Regions from separate parts of the Spirillospora sp. NPDC048911 genome, predicted to be linked through region 3. Evidence: predicted binding sites of a transcription regulator. Region 3 holds the regulator's gene; each other region holds the start of a gene.
The links. The regulator LexA, encoded in region 3, represses DNA repair genes until DNA is damaged. The targets are predictions, from matches to a motif close to TCGAACANNTGTTCGA.
Positions count from the first base shown of each region.

Region 1: ACGFNU_RS30975 (DUF6504 family protein) is a predicted target of LexA. The motif match lies at 3,323-3,338, and genes of this name have one in related genera.
Region 2: uvrA (excinuclease ABC subunit UvrA) is a predicted target of LexA. The motif match lies at 5,956-5,971, and genes of this name have one in related genera.

Region 1 covers NZ_JBICUD010000007.1:301,908-309,692, reverse strand. Annotated here, with positions in the region: gene ACGFNU_RS30995 (serine/threonine protein kinase) at 1-881, opposite strand, end outside; gene ACGFNU_RS30990 (quinone oxidoreductase family protein) at 952-1,914, opposite strand; gene ACGFNU_RS30985 (TetR family transcriptional regulator) at 2,002-2,658, opposite strand; gene ACGFNU_RS30980 (hypothetical protein) at 2,933-3,208, shown strand; gene ACGFNU_RS30975 (DUF6504 family protein) at 3,399-3,674, shown strand; gene ACGFNU_RS30970 (DNA polymerase III subunit alpha) at 3,682-7,173, shown strand; gene ACGFNU_RS30965 (DUF4328 domain-containing protein) at 7,187-7,785, opposite strand, start outside.
Region 2 covers NZ_JBICUD010000004.1:92,139-99,923, forward strand. Annotated here, with positions in the region: gene ACGFNU_RS18575 (tetratricopeptide repeat protein) at 1-3,275, shown strand, start outside; gene ACGFNU_RS18580 (Crp/Fnr family transcriptional regulator) at 3,358-4,056, shown strand; gene ACGFNU_RS18585 (maleylpyruvate isomerase family mycothiol-dependent enzyme) at 4,051-4,800, opposite strand; gene ACGFNU_RS18590 (SMP-30/gluconolactonase/LRE family protein) at 4,986-5,915, shown strand; gene uvrA (excinuclease ABC subunit UvrA) at 6,101-7,785, shown strand, end outside.
Region 3 covers NZ_JBICUD010000006.1:594,034-601,818, forward strand. Annotated here, with positions in the region: gene ACGFNU_RS29195 (vitamin B12-dependent ribonucleotide reductase) at 1-735, opposite strand, end outside; gene nrdR (transcriptional regulator NrdR) at 842-1,315, opposite strand; gene ACGFNU_RS29205 (LysM peptidoglycan-binding domain-containing protein) at 1,915-2,310, opposite strand; gene lexA (transcriptional repressor LexA) at 2,459-3,157, shown strand; gene leuS (leucine--tRNA ligase) at 3,594-6,113, opposite strand; gene ACGFNU_RS29220 (long-chain fatty acid--CoA ligase) at 6,482-7,785, shown strand, end outside.

The DNA.
Region 1 (7,785 bases), on a different contig from region 3:
GGCCCGTGCCACGACGCCTGGACGGTCTCGGCGAGCCGGGCCGGGCTGACGTCGGAGTGGCCGACCAGCCGGCCCAGCGACTCCCGCACGGTCGGCCGCTTGCGCGGATCCTTGTCGAGCGCGGCGGTCACGAGGTCGCGCAGCCCGGGGTCGAGCCCGTCGAGCACCGGCTCCTCGTGCGCCACCCGGTAGAAGATCTCCGGCAGGGTGGCGCCGGTGAACGGGGCCTTGCCGGTGCCCGCGAACCCGACCACGCAGCCCCAGGAGAACACGTCGGAGGCGGGGGTGATCGGCTCGCCGCGCAGCAGCTCGGGCGGCAGGTAGTTGGGGGTGCCGACGAGCTGCCCGGTGCGGGTCGGGCCCTCGGCGGCGTCCAGGGCCCGCGCGATGCCGAAGTCGATCACGCGCGGGCCGGTCGAGGACAGCAGCACGTTGGCGGGCTTGAGATCGCGGTGCACGATCCCGGCGCCGTGGATGGCGGCCAGCGCGGTGGCGACGCCGACGGCGAGGCCCTCCAGGTCGGAGCCGGGCAGCGCGCCGCGATCGGCGACGGCCCGGTCCAGGCTCGGCCCCTCGATGAACTCGGTGACCACGTACAGCGGGTCCCGGTCGAGCTCGGCGCCGATCACCGGCGCGGTGCAGAACCGCCGCACCTGGCGCGCCGCCGTCACCTCGCGCCGGAACCGCTCCCGGAACGCCGTCTCGCCGGCCAGCTCACGGTTGATGACCTTGACCGCGACACGGCGGCCGGACGGGTCCTCGCCCAGGAGGACCGTCCCCATGCCGCCCCGGCCGAGCCGGGCGAGCAGCCGGTACGGGCCGAGCTCCCGGGGATCGTCCGGCTGGAGGGAGTCGAAGTTCTCTCCTGCGTGCGTGGTCATCGTGATCCTGGAGGGTCTGGGACGTCGAGGGTGCGGGGGTTCGTGTTGAAAGCACACCCTAGCGCCCCCCTTATGGCGTCAGGATCAGCTTCCCGGTGGTACGGCGGCCGGCCAGGTCCTCGTGCGCCGTACGGGCGTCGGCGAGGTCGTAGCGGCGCCCGATGTGCAGCCGCAGCTCGCCCGCCGCGACCCACCCGTACACCTCGCCGGCCCGCTGGAGGAGCTCCTCCCGGGTGGCCGTGTAGTGCCCGAGGGAGGGCCGGGTGAGGTAGACGGCGCCCGCGGCGTTGAGGCGTTGCGGGTCGAACGGCTCGACCTTGCCGCTGGCCGCCCCGTACAGCGCGAGCAGGCCGCGGCGCCGGACGCTGGCGAGGCTGCCGTCGAACGTGGCGGCCCCGACGCCGTCATAGACCACGTCCACGCCCTCGCCGCCGGTCAGCCGCCGCACCTCGTCGGCGAAGCCGTCGTAGCCGAGCACCTCGTCGGCCCCGGCGTCGCGCGCGAGCTTCTCCTTCTCGGGGGTGGAGACGGTGCCGATGACGCGGGCGCCGAAGAGCTTGCCGAGCTGGGTGAGCAGGAGCCCCATGCCGCCGGCGGCGGCGTGCACGAGGATCGTGTCGCCCGCCTTGATCTCGTAGGTCGAACGGGTCAGGTAGTGGGCGGTCATGCCCTGGAGCATGGCGGCGGCCGCGTCCTCCAGGCCCACCCCGGCCGGCACCGGGACGATCTGGTCGGCGGGGGCGGCGACCCGCTCGGCGTACGAGCCCGGCACGTTCGACCACGCCACGCGGTCACCGGCCGTGAACCCGGTCACGCCGTCCCCGACGGCCGCGACGGTGCCCGCGCCCTCGACGCCCGGGACGTACGGCGTCGGCTGCGGGTAGGCGCCGGTGCGGAAGTAGATGTCGATGAAGTTGACGCCGCTCGCCGCGATGTCGATGAGGACCTCGCCGGGACCGGCCACCGGGTCCTCGCGCTCGGCGGGGGTCAGTACCTCCGGGCCGCCCGGGCCCTCGACGACGATCGCGCGCATGTGGAAGCTCCTCCGGTCCGTCACCTTTGACATCGGCCAACCCGGCCCGCGTGGATCCTATTCCGGCCGTCCGTGCGAGATCGGGAGTCAGACCAGGTCGCGGAGGGTGGCGTGGGCCAGCGCGACGCTCTCCTCGACGCGCGCCGCGACGGTGGGGGCGTCCCAGATCTCGTGCCGGGCGCAGTCCTCGAAGGCCACCCGCACCGAGGCGGTGTAGAACGCGACGATCAGCAGCGGGCGCAGGTCGGTCTCGGGGTCCACGCCGAGCCGGCGGGCGACGCCGCCGGCGAGCACCTTCTCGGTCTCCTTGTGGCGGGCCATGTGCCCGTGCACGAGGGCGGGCGTCGTCTCCACGATCTGGTGGATCTTGCGGAACCGGGCGCTCTCGTCCGGCCCGCTCGCCGCGATGTCCTGCAGGACGACGCGGAGGCTGGCGAACAGCGCGGTGAGGGGTTTCTCGCCGGGCGGGCGGGCGGCCAGCGCGTCCAGCAGGATCTGGTCGTACTGGACCATGGTGTCCATCACGACGTCCTCTTTGGTGGCGAAGTAGCGGAAGAACGTGCGCTGGGAGACGTCCACCGCCGCCACGATCTCGTCGATCGTGGTCGCCTCGTACCCCTGGGCGAGGAACAGGTCGAGGGCGGCGTCGATGAGGGCCACCCGGGTCCGCTGCTTCTTGCGCTCGCGGAGCCCGTCCAGCGTTCCCGAGAGCGCGCGGCCGTCGTTCGCGGCGGCTGCGGTCATCGTCGGTCTCCTGTCATGGGGGGAAGGGACGAGCAGAACTCGGCAGGATCGGCGCCTTAAGGGGTCTTATCACGGCGCGCCGGTCCGTGGACGGCTCGACCGGCCGGACGGCGCGCGGACTTCCGCCGGGTCCCACCTTTGAAGCGGTACGTAAGCATCTAGTTCCCCTACGTTACGTAGGCCGGCCGGCCCCCCGGGGCAGGAAACGGATTGCTCGATCCTGTGGGATTCCTCGAGCGTCCGGTGCTTCACACCCCTGACGAGGCGGCTGATCGTGGTGTCTGTTGTCGGTGCGCGGGAAATCGCCGAAGTGCGGCGGCACCATCTCGCCGCGCTCGCGTACGAGGCCGAGGCGCGCGGTCTCAGATGGCGGCTGGCCGGCCCCGAGGAGTCGGTGCTCGGCATCGCCCACCCGATCACCCGGCGGCAGGTCATGGTCGTCGCGACCCCTTCCGGTGAGGGCTGGTCCTATCTCTGGACCGGTGGCGGCATCGCCGACGTCGGCAAGGTCGCCAGGGTCGCCGACCAGCTGGTCCGCATCCTCACCTGAGGGCCCGGCGATCCGCAGGGAACAACCCCGGCCGGCGCGCTGGTAATCCCGCTTCCGGACGCCCGCGCGGCGACCCCGCCTTGCCTCCGGACGGTGACCTTCCCTAGACTCGTGGCGAACGTATGTTCGAAACGGGCTGCATGCCTTCCCCCGTGCGGCGATCACATGATCTAAGGGCCGGGGGAGGCAGATGACTCGCGTATTCGGGGATCCCGTGGACGTCTGGGTGACCGATGGGCGTCCGGTCAGGTTCGTCTGGAGGGGGCGGCTCTACACCGTCCGCAGGGTGCTGGAGCACTGGGTCACCACCCGCGACTGGTGGCGGGAGCAACAGCCCGACGAGGAGGCGACCGGCGAACGGGAGTTCTGGCGGGTCGAGGCGTCTCCGGAGACCGAGGTCGGCGTCTACGAGCTGCGCCACGACACCGCGACCGGTGACTGGATGCTCTCCCGGGTGTGGGACTGAGGCGGCCGTGCAGCTGCATGTCGCCTCCGCCTACTCGCTGCGCCACGGCGCCGCGACGCCGCGGGCGCTGGCCGAACGGGCGGCCGAGCTGGGCATGGAGAGTCTCGCGCTGACCGACCGCGACGGTCTGTACGGGGCGGTCAAGCATGTGCGGGCCTGCCGTGCCGCCGGCGTCCGGCCCGTCCTCGGCGCCGATCTGACGATGCCCGGGCGGCGGCGCGCCGTCGTCCTGGCGGTGGGCGGCGCGGGGTGGCGGTCGTTGTGCCGTCTGGTGACCGCCGCCCACGGCGCCGCGGAGCCGGCGGGCGGGCAGGGCGAGCGGGGGAAGCCGATCGCCGGCCGCGAGCTGATCGGCGCGCACGCCGAGGGCGTGGTGGTCTTGCTGGGGCCGGCCTCCGACGTGGGGCAGGCCATCGCCGATCGCCTGCCCGACCTGGCCGCGCGGCGGCTCGCGGCCTGGCGGGAGCACGCCGAGGTGGTCATCGAGATCGTCAACCACCACGATCTCGGAGCCGGCCACCGCGCCGCCCGGATGCTCGCCCTCGCCCGCGCCGCCGGGGTCCCGGCCGTCCTGGGCAACGCGGTGCGCTACCTGGGGCCCGCCGACCATCCGGTCGCGCAGGTGCTGGACGTGACGCGGCGCCTCGTCCCGCTGCACCGGCGGCATCTCGACGATCGGACCGGCCACGCCTACCTGAAGTCCGAACCCGAGATGCGCCGGGTCGCCGAGCTGACCGTCGGGCCCGGCGCGGCGGGCGAGGTGGAACGGTTGCTGGCCGACACGCGCGAGCTGGCCGCACGCTGCGTCCTCGACCCCGCCCGCGACCTCGGCATGGACCGGACCCACCTGCCGGACGTGCCTGGCGACCCGTACGAACGGCTCGTCGCCCGATGCGAGGCGGGGCGAGTGCGGCGCGACCTGGCGACGCCGGAGGCCACCGCGCGCCTCGACCACGAGCTGGGGATCATCAAGCGCAAGGGCCTGGCCGCCTACTTCCTCACGGTCGCCGAGGCCGCCGCGCTGATCCGGGCGCGCGGCATCCGCTGCGCGATCCGCGGGTCGGGGGCGGGCAGCCTGGTCAACTACGTGCTCGGCATCGGCGACCTGGACCCGCTGCGGCACGACCTGGTGATGGAACGGTTCCTGGCCGATAGCCGCGAGGGCCTGCCGGACATCGACCTGGACGTGGAGTCGGCGCGGCGGCTGGAGGCCTACCGGGCGCTCTTCGAACGTTTCGGTCACGACAGCGTCGCGTGCGTCTCGATGATGGAGACCTACCGGGCCCGCAGCGCCCTCCGCGACGTCGGCAACGCGGTCGGGCTGCCGCCGCACGAGATCGACGCGATCGCCAAGGCGTTCCCGCACATCCGGGCCCGGCAGATCCGCGCCGCCCTGCGCGACCTGCCGGAGCTGCGGCAGAGCAACCTGGCCCAGGGGCAGCTCGATGTGATCTTCCGGATCGCCGAGCGGCTGGACGGGCTGCCCCGCCACATCGCGATGCACCCCTGCGGGGTCCTGCTGTCGAACGCGACGCTGCGCGACCGCACCGCCGTGGAGCAGAGCCTGCTCGGGTTCCCCATGAGCCAGTTCGACAAGGAGGACGTCGAGGCCATGGGGCTGCTCAAGCTCGACGTCATCGGCGTCCGCATGCAGTCGGCGATGGCCCACACGGTCGCGGAGATCGCGCGCGTCACGGGCGAGCGGATCGAGCTGGAGGCCGTGCCGCACGACGACGGCCCCACGTACGAGATGATCCGCTCGTCCCGGACCCTCGGCTGCTTCCAGATCGAGTCGCCGGGGCAGCGTGAGCTGGTCGGCAAGCTGCAGCCGCGCGATCTGGCCGATCTGGTGATCGACATCTCGCTGTTCCGGCCGGGGCCGGTGAACGCCGACATGGTGCGGCCGTTTCTCGAGAGCCGGTACGGCCGGCGGCAGCCCGACTACCCGCATCCCGACCTGATCCCGGTGCTCCGGGAAAGCCTCGGCGTGGTGGTCTTCCACGAGCAGGTGCTGCGGGTGCTCGACGTCATGACCGGCTGCGGGCTCTCCGACGCCGAGGCGGCGCGGCGGAGCCTGGCGACCGAGGCCGGGCAGGAGCAGGTGGCGGCGTGGTTCCGGGAGCTGGCCCTGGCGCGCGGCTACGACGGGCCCACGGTCGAAAAGGTGTGGCGCATGCTCACGGCGTTCGGCGCGTTCGGCTTCTGCAAGGCCCACGCCGCCTCGTTCGCCCTGCCCACCTACCAGTCGGCGTGGCTGAAGCGGCACCATCCGGCGGCCTTCTATGCCGGGGTGCTCACCCACGATCCCGGCATGTATCCCAAGCGGGTCATCCTCGACGACGCCCGGCACTTCGGCGTCCCGATCCTGCCGCTCGACGTCAACCGCTCAGCCGAGACCTGGCATGTAGAGGCTGTTTGCGGCGGCGCTTGCACGGCGGCGGAGCCGCCCACTTCGCGCTGCGGGGGGTGTGGGGGGTCGTCCCCCCTCGAGGAATACTGCGGTTCCTCCGGGATCAGGGTGGCGTTGAACGAAGTCAAGGGGATCAGCGAGGCCGAGGTGGAGCGCATCGTCGGGGAGCGTGACGGGCGGCCTTACTCCTCCCTGCGTGACTTCTGGCGGCGTGCCCATGTCTCTCGTCCCATCGCGGAACGCCTGGTCATGGCGGGCGCCTTCGACGACCTGCACGGCGACGGGGTGTCGCGGCGCGATCTGCTGTGCCGGGTGGGGGCGCTCGACCGGGCGAGCGGAGCGGCGGCGCTGGCGATGGAGGGCCAGTTGCCGCTGGACGGCGACGGGTTCGGCGAGTTCGCCGAGGAGATCCCCGCCGGGGAGCTGCCCGCGATGACCCCGGCCGAGATGGTCGAGGCGGAGCTCGCGATCCTCGGCATGGACGTGAGCCGACATGTGCTGAGCTTCTACGACGAGCTGCTGGCGGCGCTCGGCGTCGTCCGCGCCCGCGACCTGCCCGGGCGGCGGGCGGGCGCCGAGGTGCTGGTGGCGGGGGTCAAGGTCGCCACCCAGACACCGGCGGTGCGGTCCGGGCAGCGGGTCATCTTCGCCACCGTGGACGACGCGACCGGGCCGGTGGACGCCACGTTCTTCGAGTCGGTGCAGGATCGCTGCGCGGCGACCGTCTTCGGCTCGTGGCTGCTGGTGATCCGCGGCCGGGTCCGGCGTCCCGGCTTGCGGGCGGTCACGCTCAACGCCACCGCCTGCTGGGATCTGGTGGGCCTGTACGAGGAGTGGCGGCGGGGCGGGATGCCCGCCGTGCGGCGGCTGATGGCGGCCGCGGACGAGGCGGCGACCGGCCCCGGGGTGGCGAACCGGATCGTCTACGCCAACGGGTTCGCGATGTCCCCCTATGCCATCCCACAGCCCCCGCCCAACCACCCTCCCAAAGGACAAGCTGCGCTTGGCCCCCATATTGGCCATGCGGGCGGCGCCGTCAAGCGTCCGCCCGGCCGGTTCTGGCACGCCAGCGGCGGCAGCTCCGGCTGATCTCGCGGGCGGTTCAGAGCAGGACGGGGGAGCGCACCTGGAGACGGGTGATCTGGAAGACGTTCATCATGCAGAGCGCGGCGGCGAGGGCCTGGAAGGCGGCCGCGGCCACGCCCAGGTGGACCGAGTAGCGGGCGTCCGCCAGCGTGTTGACGCTGCTGGCCGAGAACATCCGGGCGAGGCCGATGCCCAGCAGCACGCAGGCCCACCAGCCGCCCACGATCACGGCGACCACATGCCGTTCGGCGGTGCGGTAGCGGCCGCTGCTGACCCAGATGTCGTAGACCAGCCGCGGGGGCATCCACAGGTTGACCACGGGCAGGACCCAGCCGAAGACCACCCAGGCCCGGTGGTGCCGGTGCGGCCCCGCGGACTGCCGGTAGGCCCGCCACAACCAGCCGAGATAGAGCAGGCCCGTGATCACCGCCATGATCCCGCAGACCAGGAAGACGTCGGCGTACGGGCTGAGCGCCTTGCCGGTGGTGGCGGGGTCGTAGGTGTCGTGGGTGGCGTCGTGGAGCGGGTCGATCAGCCGCAGCAGGCTGATGCCGGAGCCGAGCGCGACGAAGGCGTTGAAGCCGAGCAGCATGAACACGGCGATGCCGACGGCGC
Region 2 (7,785 bases), on a different contig from region 3:
TGCGCCTGAGCCAGGCCGATCTGGCCAACTGGGCGGGCATCTCCCGCGAGACCCTGGTGCGCTGGTTCCGGGTCTGGCGTTCCAAGGGCATTCTCGACAGCCGCAGCCGCCCGCTGACCGTTCTCGCCCCGGAGGCGCTGCGGCGGGCGGCCAGCCCGTGGGGCGACGAGTGGCCCGCGGCCCCGAGCGCGCCGCGCGCCGCGGACCGGGTCCCGGTCACGCCGGTCGGGGAGGAGACGATCGGCGCCCGGATCGCCACCCGTTCGCCGGTGCGGCTCCAGCCGGTCGAGGACGAGCCGGTGCTGAGGCTGCCGCCCGACAATCCGTACTTCACCGGCCGCGAGATCGGGCTGGGCAAGCTGGATCTGCTGGTCTCCCAGTCCGAGATGCCGCGGGCGGTGGTCGTCCAGGGGATGGCGGGGGTCGGGAAGACCACGCTGGCGCTGCACTGGGCGCACCGCGTCGCCGACCGGTTCCCGGACGGCGTCATCTTCGCGGACCTGCGCGGGACGACGCGCACGCCCGTCACCGCGGGCGAGGCGATGGGGCAGGTGCTGCGGGGGATGGGGGTGTCCGGCGACCAGCTGCCGCGCACGGAGGACGGACTGATCGCGCAGTGCCGGTCGGTGCTGGCCGACCGGCGGGTGCTGCTGGTGCTGGACAACGCGGCGGGGGCCGAGCAGGTCCGGCCGCTGCTGGGGGCCATGGGGCCCGGGCTGGCGATGGTGACCAGCCGGCGGCAGCTGCCGGACCTGCTCGACGGCGCGGACGTCCGCACGCTGGAGCTGCGGGAGATGATGCCGCAGGAGGCGGTCGATCTGATGGCCGCCGTCCTCGGGCCGGGGGACCGGCGCGTCCGCGACGAGGCGAGGGCGGCGGTGCGGCTCGCGGGCGAGTGCGGCTTCCTGCCGCTCGCGCTGGGCATCATGGCGGGCCGGCTGGCCGAGAACCCCGGCGAGTCGATCTCCGACGCGGTCCGCGAGCTGGCGGACCGCGACGGCCCGGCGCCGGCGCCCTACCAGGGCGCGGAGGGCTCGTCGGTGCCCGGCGGGCTGCACGGCGTGCTGAGCCCGACGTTCGACGTGGCCTACCGGGGGCTGCGCCGTGACCAGCGGGAGGCGTTCCGCAGGCTCGGGCTCGTGCCCGGCCCGGACTTCACCGCGACCGCGCTGGCGGCGCTGCTGGACCGGCCGGTGGCCGACGCGCACGAGCTGCTCGATGGGTTGTGCCAGGCGTATCTGGTGCATGACGTGGCGCCGGGCCGGTTCCGCATGCACGACCTGTTGCGTGACTTCGCCCGTGAACGCGGCCTGAGCGAGGACGCCGACAATGACCGGCTCGCGGCGCAGCGGCGGTTGCTGGGCGGGTATCTGGCCGAGGCGCGTGAGGCGGGGCAGGCCCTGGGGCGAGGGGGACGTCCCGTCCTCGAAGGTGCCGAGGAGCCGGCTTCGGCGGCGGGCGCGGTGGACCGTGCGGAGAGCCTGGCCTGGTTCGAGGCCGAACGGCGCAACCTGGTCGCCGCGGTGCACTTGGCGGCTCAGCACGGTCTGCACCGCACGTGCTGGGAGCTGGCCGACGCGTTGTTCGACTTCCAGGAGTTCCGGCGCTATAGCGAGGACAACATCACCGTTCATGTGGCAGGGCTGAGAGCGGCTCGGACAGAGGAGGACTGGCCCGCCGCAGCGGTCATGCTGCACAACCTCGCGGTCGCGCATTTCGACCTCGGCCGGCTTGTCCAGGCCATCGGGTACGGCGAGGACGCCAAGCGCGGGTTCCGTTCCGCCGATCCTCCCGACCCGCTGGGGGAGGCGCTGGCACTGGCCACCCTCGCCGACGTGCACTGCGCGCTTGGCCGCTACATGACGGCGATCGAACGCGCTCGGCAGTCGCTCGCCATCCATGAGTCCCTGGACGACAGCAGTGGAGTCGCCAGGGGGCACGAGACCCTCGCCAGGAGCTTCCTCTTCCTGGCCGACTACGAGGCGTGCCTGGAGAACGCAGGAAAAGCCCTGGAGATTCGCCGCCGGATCGGTGAGGCGGCAGGGGTGGCGGAGACGCTGCTCACCATCGCCCGCGTCCACCGGCGGCGCGGGGCCATCGACGCCGCGGTGTCGCATGCGCTCGAAGCCCTCTTCATCCGGCAGGAACTCGCCGACCGGCACGGCGAGGCCCAGGCCCTCACCGAGCTGGCGCGCGTCTACGCGTCGCTGGGTCTGCGTGACCTGGCACAGCTGGACGCGGAGAAGGCCCTGGAGACCTATCGGGCCCTCGGCGCCCGCCAGGGCGAAGCGCGTGCGCTCACCACTCTGGCCCGGCTGATGTGCGATGCCGCTCGCTTCGCCGAGGCGTTCACCTACTGCGGCCAGGCGCTCCGCCTGCACCGCGAGATAGGAGACAGGCACGGCGAAGCCGAGGCCCTGGCGCAGGTCGGCATCGTGCACTGGCGCCTCGGCCGATACAGGGAGGCTCGCGAACAGATCGCCCGCGCGCTGGAGATCCGCCGCGAGATCGGTGACCTGCACGGCGAGGCCCACGACCTGGAACACCTGTCGATGGTGATGCGGCGGCTCAACCGCTACCAGGAGGCGTTCGTCCTCGGCCTGGAGGCGCTCGACCTGTGGCACCGGCTGGGCGCCCAGGACGGGCTGGCCGGGACGCTCGGCAGCGTCGCCCGCACCTACCTGTGCCTGGGCCTGCACCAGGAGGCCGAACGCGCCGCCACCCAGGCGCTGGAGATCCGCCGCGACATCGGCGACCGGTACGGGCTGGGCACCGGCCTGGACACCTACGCCCTCGTGCTGCGCCGCAGCGGACGCCTCGGCGAGGCCTTGCAGACCGAACTGGAGGCCCTGCGCGTCCTCGGCGAAGTCGGTGACCGGCACAGCGAGGGAACCGCGCTGGTCCACCTCGCGGCCATCTATCTCGACCTGGACCGCGTCGACGAGGCGCTCGCCACCGGCAAGGAGGCGCTCGACCTGGCGACCAGGCTCGGCGACACCCGCGAGCAGGCGTACTCGATGCACACGATGGGGCGCGCCTGCCAGCGCCAGGGCCGCCATCCCGAGGCCGCCGTGCACTTCGCGGCCGAGATCGTCATCCGCCGCGAGGTCGGCGACCACAGCCGCCAGCGGATCGCGCTGGAGAAGCTGCGCGACTCGCATCTGGCGCTCGGCGACGAGGCGGCGGCCGCCGACTGCGCCCGCCGGATGCGCGCCATCGACATGTGGCTGGACTCCGAGGGCATCGACGCGGAGGAGGAACCCGAGGCAGAATGATCTTCAGCCGCCGACCACATGTGTGTAGTTTTGCGCAGTTCATCGTCGCACTGCCGCGTTCACTTGAATGGGGAGGGCGTCGATGGACATCGGCACGTTCTGGGCCGAGCTGCCCGGCCCGGGGCGCAGGGCGCTCGAGGAGGCCGGCACCTCGGTACTGATCAGGCAGGGCGCGTTCCTGATGCGCCAGCACAACCGCTCGTCCCAGGTGTACGTGCTGCGCTCGGGCGCGGTGGAGGTCTGGGTCGACCGCGCCGGGGAGCGCGTCATCCTCGACGTGCTCGGCCCCGGCGACCTGGTCGGCGAGCTGGAGGCCGTGGACGGCGGCGTGCGCGAGGCCAGCGTGGAGGCGCTCACCCCCGTCCAGGCGCTCGTGCTGCCCGCCGATCGGTTCCGCACGGTGCTGAACGGCGATCCCGAGTGGGTGTGGGCGGTCGCGGGCGTCCTCGCCGAACGGCTCCGCGACGCCAACGAGCTGCGGATCTCGCACTTCCCCGACGACGCCGAACGGCGCCTCGGCACGCGTCTCATCCGCCTCTTCGCGCGCTTCGGCGACCCCGCCGACGGCGCGCTCGTCGTCCGGCTGCCGGTCAGCCAGCAGGACCTCGGCCGGTGGGCGGGCATGGGCCGCCGGAAGGTCGCCCAGATCCTCGCCGGGAAGCGCGTCCGAGGGGACCTCACCGTCACCCGCAACTCGATCACCGCGCGGTCGCCCGACGTCCTGCACCGGCTGGCCGACGACGCGGGCCCGGACATCGCCGCTCCGGAAGACCCTTCATAGCCCGCTCGGCTCGTGCGGCCACGCCGGCGGCACGGGCAGCGCCCCGTCGGGCCGCAGCGCCAGCCCCGAACCACCGGAACGGCCGCTGAGCCACCCGAGCAGCGCCCGCCCGGCGCCGGAGATCACCGGCCCGTCCGCCGCCCCGCGCAGATCGGCCGACTCTCCGGTGTCGGTGGCGACGAGCCGGAACCCGGCGACCTGGCCCTGCCGCTCGGCCGGGAGAGCGGCCAGATCCGCGAGCGTCGCGCCCAGGGCCCAGCGCACGTACGCTTCGGGCCAGTCCGCCGGCCCGTACCCCGCCGCGAGGTCGGCGTGGTGCGCCTCGACCTCGTTCCAGCGGCGGTACACGATGTACCAGGCGGGATGCGCGTACCCGGCCATCGCCCGCACCTCGACGTCCCACGCCGCCTCCGGCAGGGTGCGCGCCTGCTCGGCGAACCGCGCCGCCGTCGCCCGCACGTCGGCTACCAGCGCCGCCCGGCACCGCCCGGCGCCCGCCTCGATGTCGGCGTCCCGCACCGCGAGGCTCGGGTACTGCGAGACCTCCACGCCCGTCCGCGCCCATTGCAGAAGATTCCAAAGGGAGTCGGCGTTGCGGGCGATGTGGGTGGCCACGTGCGCGCGCGTCCAGCCCGGCAGCGCGGAGGGCGCGGCCATCTCCTCGTCCGGCAGCCCGGCCAGCGTGCTCACGACCCGTTCGGTCCCCGAGTCGATCTCCTCGAGGACCTTCCTCCAGTCGCGCATGACGCCGCTCCTCTCGTAGCCGGATCTCCATCCTCCACGCTGCGAGCCCGGATTGAACGCCGGCCCGGCCGCCACGCCGCCCGCCCGTCTCGCGCATGGGGGACTGGCGCGGTGTGGCCAGGGGTGAGGGGTTTATTGAGGTTTGTGGCGGTGACAGACTTGATCTTCCGAGAGGAGTGATCGTTATGCTGCGCCGATTCGGTGCCGTCGTGTCCGCCGGGATCCTCGGGGTGGTCGTGCTGCCTCCGGTGGAGGCTTCCGCGCATGGCCGTCTGGTCAGCGAGATCAAGCTGCCGAACGGGTGGCGGCCGGAGGGGATCGCCATCGGGGCGGGGCCGTTCGCCTATGTCGGGTCGCTGGCGGACGGGGACCTCTACCGGGCCGATCTGCGGACCGGGAAGGGCGCGGTGATCAGCCAGGGGCCGGGGACGCCGACGGTCGGGATCAAGGTGCACCGGGGCCGGATCTTCGCGGCGGGCGGGCCGGCCGGGACGGCGCGCGTGGTGGACGCGCGGAGCGGGCGGATCATCTCCAGCCATCAGCTGGCGAGCGGGACGCCGACCTTCATCAACGATGTTGTTGTGACGAGGAACACTGCCTGGTTCACCGACTCGGCCACTCCACAGCCTGCTCTCTACAAGATGCGGCTGGGACGGGACGGGCTGCCCAGGGGCGTCGAGCGGCTGGGGCTGAGCGGTGATCTCGTGTTCAACCCGGCGGGCGCGAACGCCAACGGGATCGAGTCGACGCCGGACGGGAAGGCGCTGCTGATCGTCCAGAGCAACGCCGGGAAGCTCTTCCGGGTCGATCCGGCGACGGGTGTGACGAAGACCGTTGATCTCGGGGGCGAGTCGGTTCCCAACGGCGATGGAATGTTGCGGCGCGGAAACACGCTGTACGTGGTGCAGAACCGCACCAACGCCATCGCCGTCCTGAAGCTCGACCGGTCCGGGACCTCGGCCCGGGTGGTCCGCCGGATCACCGATACTCGTTTCGACGTGCCCACCACGGTCGCGTCGTTCAAGGGCCGGCTCTACCTGCCGAACGCCCGGTTCACCACGACACCGACGCCCGAGACCACCTACGACGTGGTCGGGGTTAGAGTGCACGGGTAGCCTGGGACGGGCACGGCGCGGTTCCGGTGGCGAGAGATCTTCGAACACGTGTACGGTTCGAAATGCGGAGGCGCTCGCCGCTGTTGTCGCAGGACGGGGATTCTGTCGTACCCCCTGGCTAGCCTGAGACCGACGTTTTCTGTCTCTATTCGCCGCGCCCCAGAAGAGGAACCGGGAAGAACGCTGTGCATGATCGACTCATCGTGCGTGGAGCACGCGAGCACAACCTGAAGGACGTCTCGCTGGACCTCCCGCGAGACTCCATGATCGTGTTCACCGGGCTGTCCGGGTCCGGCAAGTCGAGTCTGGCGTTCGACACGATCTTCGCCGAGGGCCAGCGCCGGTACGTGGAGTCCCTGTCGGCCTATGCCCGGCAGTTCCTCGGGCAGATGGACAAGCCCGACGTCGACTTCATCGAGGGCCTGTCCCCGGCGGTGTCCATCGACCAGAAGTCGACCAGCAAGAACCCCCGCTCGACCGTCGGCACCATCACCGAGGTCTACGACTACCTGCGGCTCCTGTACGCGCGCATCGGCCACCCCCACTGTCCCGAGTGCGGCCGCCCGATCAGCCGCCAGGCGCCCCAGCAGATCGTCGACCGGGTGCTGGAACTGGAGGAGGGCACCCGGTTCCAGGTGCTCGCCCCGGTGATCCGCGGCCGTAAGGGCGAGTACCTGGAGCTCTTCCGCGAGCTCCAGTCCAAGGGCTACTCCCGCGCGCTCGTCGACGGCGCCATGATCAGGCTCGACGAGCCGCCCCGGCTCAAGAAGCAGGAGAAGCACGACATCGCCGTGGTCGTCGACCGCCTCGCGGTCAAAGACTCGGCCCGCCAGCGGCTCGCCGACTCGGTCGAGACCGCGCTGGGGCTGGCCGGCGGCACGATCGTGCTCGACTTCGTCGACCTCCCCGAGGACGACGAGCACCGCACCCGGATGTACTCCGAGCACCTCTACTGCCCGTACGACGACCTGTCGTTCGACGAGCTCGAGCCGCGCTCGTTCTCGTTCAACTCGCCCTACGGCGCCTGCCCCGACTGCACGGGCCTCGGCACCCGCATGGAGGTCGACCCCGAGCTGGTCGTCCCGGACGTCGAGAAGACGCTGGGCGAAGGGGCGATCCAGCCCTGGTCCAACGGCCATGTGAGCGACTACTTCCTGCGGCTGCTGTCGGCCCTCGGCGACGCCATGGGCTTCGACCTCAACACCCCGTGGGAGAAGCTGCCCGCCAAGGCGCGCAGGGCAGTGCTCAACGGCCACGAGACCCAGGTGCACGTCCGCTACAAGAACCGTTACGGCCGCACGCGCTCCTACTACACCGCCTACGAGGGCGCGATCCCCTACATCCAGCGGCGGCACGCCGAGTCCGAGAGCGACGCGACCCGCGAGCGCTTCGAGGGCTACATGCGCGAGATCCCCTGCCCGACCTGCGACGGGGCGCGGCTCAAGCCCGTCATCCTCGCGGTCACCATGGGCGGCAGGTCGATCGCCGAGGTCGCGTCCATGCCGATCGGCGAGTGCGCCAAGTTCCTGCTGGCCATGGAGCTGGACGAGCGCGAGACGCACATCGCCGAGCGGGTCCTCAAGGAGGTCAACGCCCGCCTGGGCTTCCTGCTCGACGTGGGCCTCGACTACCTCACCCTCGACCGCGCCTCGGCCACCCTGGCCGGCGGCGAGGCGCAGCGCATCCGGCTGGCCACGCAGATCGGCTCCGGCCTGGTCGGCGTGCTGTACGTGCTGGACGAGCCGTCCATCGGCCTGCACCAGCGCGACAACCACCGGCTCCTGGAGACCCTCATCCGGCTCCGCGACATGGGCAACACGCTCATCGTCGTCGAGCACGACGAGGACACCATCCAGGCCGCCGACTGGAT
Region 3 (7,785 bases):
GGCCACGTCCGGGTGGTCGACGTCCAGGACGACCATCTTGGCCGCGCGCCGGGTGGCGCCGCCCGACTTGATCGTTCCGGCCGACGCGTCCGCGCCGCGCATGAACGAGACCGGGCCGCTGGCGGTGCCGCCGGACGACAGCAGTTCCTTGCTGGAACGGATGCGGGACAGGTTGACCCCGGAGCCGGAGCCGCCCTTGAAGATCGTTCCCTCTTCCTTGTACCACTCCAGGATCGACTCCATGGAGTCGTCGACGGAGAGGATGAAACACGCGGACACCTGCTGGGGGGACTTGGTGCCGACGTTGAACCACACCGGGGAGTTGAAGCTGAAAAGCTGGTGGACCAGCGCGTACTTCAGTTCGTGATCGAAGATCTCCGCGTCCTGGTCGGAGGCGAAATAGCCGTTCTGGAGCCCGGTGTCGACGTACATCTTCACGACGCGGTCGACCAGTTGCTTGAGGCTCCATTCCCGTTCCGGTGTGCCCACGGCGCCACGGAAGTACTTGGACGTCACGATGTTGGCCGCGTTCAGCGACCAGAAATCGGGGAACTCGACCCCGCGCTGCTCGAAATTGACCGAGCCGTCGCGCCAGTTGGTCATGACCACGTCACGACGTTCCCAGCGGATCTCGTCGTACGGATGCACGCCGGGCTTGGTGAAGATGCGGTCTACCTTCAACCCCTTGCGGCCCCCCTTGCCGCGCCGAGCCGAGCCGCTCACCGTCTCCGTCATGACTCCCCCTCTCGGGCCTCCCGCTGGGCCCTATCCAGGAACAACACCGCCCTGACGGCCGCTCATCCCGGCCGCGGGCGCTTTCAACCGTCTGCTGTATCGGCCTCTACCGAGGCTGGTCGGGTTCCCCCGAGGAACCCGTTCTGCGCAGTGCATCGATCTCTTTGGCGAAGTCGTCCAGCGACTCGAAGCCCCGGTAGACCGAGGCGAATCGCAAGTAGGCGACCTCGTCCAATTCGCCGAGGGGCCCCAGGATCGCCAGGCCGATCTCGTGCGAGGGGATTTCCGCAACCCCGGTCGCCCTGATCGCCTCTTCGACCCGCTGCCCCAGCTTGGCGAGCGCATCCTCGTCGACCGGGCGGCCCTGGCAGGCCCTGCGCACCCCGGCGATGATCTTTTCTCTCGAGAACGGCTCGGTGACCCCGCTTCGCTTGGCCACCATCTGAAGCACGTTCTCCTGTGTCGTGAATCGTTTGCCGCATTCGGGGCATGACCGCCGCCGCCGAATTGCGGCGCCGTCATCCGTCGAACGGCTGTCGATCACTCGGCTGTCGGGGTTACGGCAGAACGGGCAGTGCACGCGTTCCCTCCTCCCCTGACAGTTCAAAATCAACCACCACAAGACACAACTTGTGGTTAATGACATCCGTGTAACTACTAGATGTTGTGGTCAACCGTAGGGCGCCCGGAGGGCCTTCGCAACCTCAACGGGGGCCTCTCGCGTCGACCCTGGTCACATCGAGCCTCCCGCGTTCCGCCCCGGCGTGTCGCACTCTGACCTGCGCCATCGAACATCCGTAGCACCGGCCGCGCCCCACCCGCCGCCAACCGCGAGATCACCGCCCGCACGCCCCGCAGCCCCCAGAAACCAGGCCCTCCCGCCGCCAGGTCACGATAAGGTCACGATCACCTGTCTCGCTCGCCACCCGAGCACCCCTTCAGCCGCCCCGGTCAGACCGGAACGGTCCATCCCCAGCCACCCGACGCGATCACGACCGTCCGACGTGAGCCGACGCCTTTGCCGCAGCCGCGGGCATCAATCCGACGATGAACCAGGCCGCCTTCTGCAACGAGGACACCGGCCCGCGCGATTTCGACTCCGCCTGGGCGGCATATCAGAAACGCCTGAAGCGCTATCCGGTCACCGGTCAGGCGAGCAACTTCGTCAACGCAGCCCCGTTAGCGAGTGGGGAGGCGGAGGTGCTGGCCTGGCTGGACGACCGGGCCGGGCAGGCCGTTGAGGTCGATGATGCGGTCGACGGTGCGGCGGGGGTCGGACTCGGGGGTGTGGCGGGAGGCGATGTCCCAGAGCGTGTCGCCGGGCTCGACGACGACGGTCCGCAGGCGGGCGGAGGCGGGCGCGGCCTCGTCGTCGCCGGCTCGGGCGCCGTGGCCCGCGGTGAGCCAGAACGCCACGAGCAGCGTGCTCGCGGCGAACGTGGTCAGCACGACGCGGCCCCTGCGGGTCAGCCTGACGCCCGGCCGGAGCTCGGAATCGCCCGGACGGGGCCCCGGGCCGCCCGTCCTCGCGTACGCCACCATCACGACCCCCCAGCCGTTGATCTTCGAAAGCATTTTCGATCGAACGCGTGTACGATGTTCTATCGCAGGCACCGGCAAAACGCGAGGACTTTCTTCGAACAATTGTTTGATCATCCCGCTCTGACGCGATAACGTTCCATGACGAGGAGTGACGGATCGAAGCGCCGGGAGGCGACCAGCGATGAGCAAGGTCCGGGAGTTGCCCGATGGGCCGATGGACGAGAGCGGCCTCACCCAGCGGCAACGCATGGTGCTCGAGGTGATCCGCGACTCGGTCCAGCGCCGCGGTTACCCTCCGTCGATGCGGGAGATCGGCGAAGCGGTGGGGCTCACGAGCACCTCCAGCGTGTCGCACCAGCTCCGCGCGCTGCAGCGCAAGGGGTTCCTCCGGCGCGACCCCAACCGCCCGCGGGCGGTCGAGGTGCGCGTGCCGGGCGCCACGCCGGTGCTGACCGAGGCCGACTCCTACGAGGCGGTGGGCGGCCAGGAGACCTCGTCCCGTCCCGCACCCGCCTACGTCCCGCTGGTCGGACGGATCGCCGCGGGTGGCCCGATCCTGGCCGAGGAGGCCGTCGAGGACGTGTTCACCCTGCCCAAGCAGCTGGTCGGTGAGGGCACGCACTTCCTGCTGAAGGTCTCCGGTGACTCGATGATCGAGGTCGCGATCGCCGACGGTGACTGGGTGGTCGTGCGGCAGCAGCCCGTGGCCGAGCAGGGCGACATCGTCGCCGCCATGATCGACGGCGAGGCGACGGTCAAGACGTTCAAGCGCAAGGACGGCCACATCTGGCTCATGCCGGCCAACCCCGCGTACGAGCCGATCCCCGGCGACGAGGCGTCGGTCCTCGGCCGCGTGGTGGCGGTCCTGCGCAAGATGTGAGTCACCCGAAGGCGTTGACCCCGTCGGCGGTGTGCGGTCCGGTGGACCGCCACTGCCGCTCGTCCAGCAGCCGGGTCCGCTCGGCGACGCGGCGGAGCCCGGCGATGGCGTGGTCGTTCATGAGCGCGCCGCCCTAGCCGACGAAGGCCATGCCTTGGAGGGATACCGTGCTTCGCGGATGATGCGCGGCCGGCGATCCGTCCTTCCGGCGGGCGACGACGGACCACCGACTGCTCGCGCCCTGCCGGTCGACACGTTCGAGAGTGCCTCCGAGAGCGGCATTCCCGATGGCGATTCCGGGCAGTTCCCCCGGCGCCGGGCGCGCGTCCGGCCCCACGGGCACGACGATCCCGCGCGGCATGGCCGCCGCCGGGCTCGCCGACCCGGCGGCGGTCAGGGATTCTGACGGTCTGCGCGAGTGTGATGGGCGCTTTGGTCAGGCCCCGGGGACGATGTTGACGATCTTGGGGGCGCGGACGATGACGCGGCGGGGTGGCGTGCCGCCCAGGACGTCCTGGATCTTCGGCGCGGCCAGGGCCAGCGCCTCCAGGTCGGCCTCGGAGATGTCCGGGGAGATCTCCAGGCGGTCCTTGACCTTGCCCGCGACCTGGACCACGCAGGTGACCGTCTCCTGCACCAGCAGGGCCGGGTCGGCGGTGGGCCAGCCGGCCTTGGCGGCGGGCGCGGGACGGCCCAGCAGCGCCCACGACTCCTCCGCGGTGTACGGGGCGAACAGCGACAGCAGGATCGCGATCGTCTCGGCGGCCTCGCGCACGGCCGGGTCGGCGGCGCCGGGGCCCGAGTCGATGGCCTTGCGGGTCGCGTTGACCAGTTCCATGATCCGGGAGATCGCCACGTTGAAGCGGTGCGACTCGACCAGGGTCGTGGCCTCGGAGATCGTGTGGTGGGTGACGCGCCGCAGGGCCTCGTCGCCGGTCGTGGTGTCGGCGCCGGGGGCGGAGGCGACCTCGGAGGCGATGCGGTGGACGCGCGACAGGAACTTCGACATGGCGCGGGGCGACACGTCCGCCCAGTCGATGTCGTCCTCCGGCGGCCCGGAGAACAGCATCGCCAGCCGTACGACGTCGACGCCGTACTCACCGATCTGCTCGCCCAGGTCGACCAGGTTGCCGGTGGACTTCGACATCGCCTTGGCGTTCAGGATCACCTGGCCCTGGTTCAGCAGGCGCGTGAACGGCTCGGTGAAGTCGATCATGCCCATGTCGTACAGCACCTTGGTGAAGAAGCGGCTGTACAGCAGGTGCAGGATGGCGTGCTCGACGCCGCCCGTGTACTGGTCGACCGGCATCCACTTGCGGACCTGCTCGACGTCGAACGGGCCCTCGGTGTAGCCCGGCGAGCAGTACCGGAAGTAGTACCAGGACGAGTCGACGAAGGTGTCCATGGTGTCGGTGTCGCGCTTGGCGGCGCCGCCGCACTTGGGGCACTCGACGTTCACCCAGTCGGCGGCCGCGGCCAGCGGCGACGTGCCCTTGGGCGCCAGGTCGGCGCCGCGCAGGTTGTCGGGCAGGCGCACGGGCAGTTGCTCGTCCGGCACCGGCACCTCGCCACAGGCCTCGCAGTGCACGATCGGGATCGGGCAGCCCCAGAAGCGCTGCCGCGAGACCAGCCAGTCGCGCAGGCGGAAGTTGACCGAGGCCTTGCCCGTGCCGCGCTCGGCCAGGACCTCGATGATCCGCGCGATGCCCTCGGCCTTGGCCAGGCCGTCGATCGCCGGGGAGTTGACGAGGCGGCCGTCGCCGGCGGTGGCCACGCCGGTCTCGACCGGGTCGGGCTCGCCGGTGTCGACGACGACGCGCACGTCCAGCCCGAACTTCAGCGCGAAGTCGAGGTCGCGCTGGTCGTGCGCGGGCACCGCCATGATCGCGCCGTGGCCGTATTCGGCCAGCACGTAGTCGGAGGCCCAGACCGGGATGCGCTCGCCGTTGACCGGGTTGATCGCGTACCGGCCCAGGAAGACGCCGGTCTTGTCGCGCTCGGTGGACAGCCGCTCGATCTCGCTCTCGCGGGAGACCTCCTCGCGGTAGGCCTCGAACGCGGTGCGCTGCTCGGGCGCGACGATCTCCTCGGCCAGGTCGGCGTCGGCGGCCACGACCATGAACGTCGCGCCGTACAGGGTGTCGGGCCGGGTGGTGTAGACGGTGACCGGCTCGTCCCGGCCCTCGATCACGAAGTCGACGTCGGCGCCGGTGGAACGGCCGATCCAGTTGCGCTGCATCAGCAGCACGCGCTCGGGCCACTTGCCCTCCAGCTGCTTCATGTCCGCCAGCAGCCGGTCGGCGTATTCGGTGATCTTGAAGTACCACTGGGTCAGCACGCGCTTCTCGACCAGTGCGCCACACCGTTCGCAGTGGCCGCCCACGACCTGCTCGTTCGCCAGGACGGTCTGGTCGTTCGGGCACCAGTTGACCTGACCGCCCTTGCGGTACGCCAGGCCGCGCTCGTAGAAGCGCAGGAACAGCCACTGCGTCCACTTGTAGTACTCGGGATCGGACGTGTGCAGCCGCCGCGACCAGTCGAACGAGGGCGCGTAGCGCTTGAACGACGACGCCTGGGTGTCGATGTTGGCGTACGTCCACTCCGCCGGATGCGAGTCGCGCTTGATCGCCGCGTTCTCGGCGGGCAGGCCGAACGAGTCCCAGCCGATCGGGTGCAGGACGTTGTAGCCCCGCTGGAACCAGTAGCGGGCCGGCACGTCACCGATGGCGAACGCCTCGGCGTGGCCCATGTGCAGGTCACCGGAGGGGTAGGGGAACATGTCCAACGCGTACTGCCGCTCCCGGCCGTCGTCGTCCTCGACGGCCTTGAACGGGTCGAGCTCCGCCCACCGGGCCTGCCACTTGTCCTGAACCGCCCGGGGGTCGTACTGCTCGTCGCTGCTCACGGTCGCTACTCCGGTCCTTATGTACGGGATTCGTCCGGCTGCCCTGCCCATTGCCGTCCGGCTCGTGTTCGTGCCGACAGGCGCTGCACATGAAGAGACCCCTCGCGCAGGAGGGGTCGCCGCGTCAACGTCGGTGCGTCAACGCGGCGGGCTAAGGAGCAGCCTGGGTCGCATACCTCAAGACTAGCGCAGCAGCAAGGCCCGGGGCCTCCGCATTGATCCTCCGGCAGCGCACGGCGCTCGTTCGTGACCGTGCACAAGATCACGCGGACCGGGCGGGGACTGATCACAAAGACGCACGTCATCGCGGGCGGAAGGGAGGGCGCATTGTCAGATTCGTGAGCCGATATGAGGCGAATCGCTCGTAGACTCGCCGGTAATAACCGCCTGGCGACAATGCCCCGTGCGCGAGGAGTGCCATGCTCAATCTCTCCGTTCTGCTGGAAGACGCGGCCAGGGAGACGCCCGATCGCGAAGCCCTGGTCTTCGGAGATCTGCGGCTCTCCTACTCGTTCGTGGACCAGGTCGCCAACCAGGTCGCCAACCTCCTCGTCTCGCGGGGCGTCAAGCCGGGCGACAAGGTCGCGCTCTCGAGCCCGAACCTGCCCTACTTCCCGATGATCTACTTCGGGGCGCTCAAGGCCGGCGCGGTCGTCGTCCCGCTGAACGTGCTGCTCAAGCCGCGCGAGATCGCCTACCACCTCGGCGACTCGGACGCCAAGGCGTTCTTCTGCTTCGAGGGCACGCCGGAGCTGCCGCTGGGCGAGGCCGGGCACGCCGGCTTCGAGCGGGCCGACGAGTGCGAGCACTTCTTCCTGCTGCCCGCCAGCCTGGCCACCACCGAGTCGCCGATCGAGGGCGCCGAGCTGTTCTGGGCCGCGCTGAACGGCCAGCCGTCGACGTTCGAGTCGGTGCAGACCGCCCCGACCGACACCGCCGTGATCATCTACACCAGCGGGACGACGGGCCAGCCGAAGGGCGCCGAGCTGTCGCACAGCAACCTGCTGACCAACGCGATGATCGACGACACGCTGTTCAAGAAGTCGCTGCACGACACGTCGCTGGTGACGCTGCCGCTGTTCCACATCTTCGGCCAGACCTGCGTGATGAACGTGGGCATGTACCGGCGGGCCACCCAGGTCCTCCTCCCTCGCTTCGACGCCAAGCAGGCGATCGAGCTGATGGTCAAGGAGAAGGTCAACATCTTCGCGGGCGTGCCGACCATGTACTGGGGGCTCCTCACCGACGACACCTCGGCTGACGACATCGCGGTCATCCGCGACAACCTGCGCGTGGCCGTCTCCGGCGGCGCCGCGCTGCCGCTCGAGGTGCTCAAGGGCATCAAGGAGAAGTTCGGAGCGGACATCCTGGAGGGCTACGGCCTGTCCGAGACGTCCCCGGTCGCCTCGTTCAACCGGCCCGACCGGCCCACCAAGCCCGGCTCGGTCGGCCTTCCCATCTGGGGCGTCGAGATGAAGCTCATCGACGACGACTGGAAGGAGATCGAGGGCGAGGGCCCCGGCGAGATCGCCGTCCGCGGCCACAACATCATGAAGGGCTACTACAAGCGGCCCGAGGCGACCGCGGAGGCCGTCCACGACGGCTGGTTCCGCACGGGTGACGTGGCCCGGCGGGACGAGGACGGCTACTACTTCATCATCGACCGCTCCAAGGACATGATCATCCGGGGTGGTTTCAACGTCTACCCGCGGGAGCTCGAAGA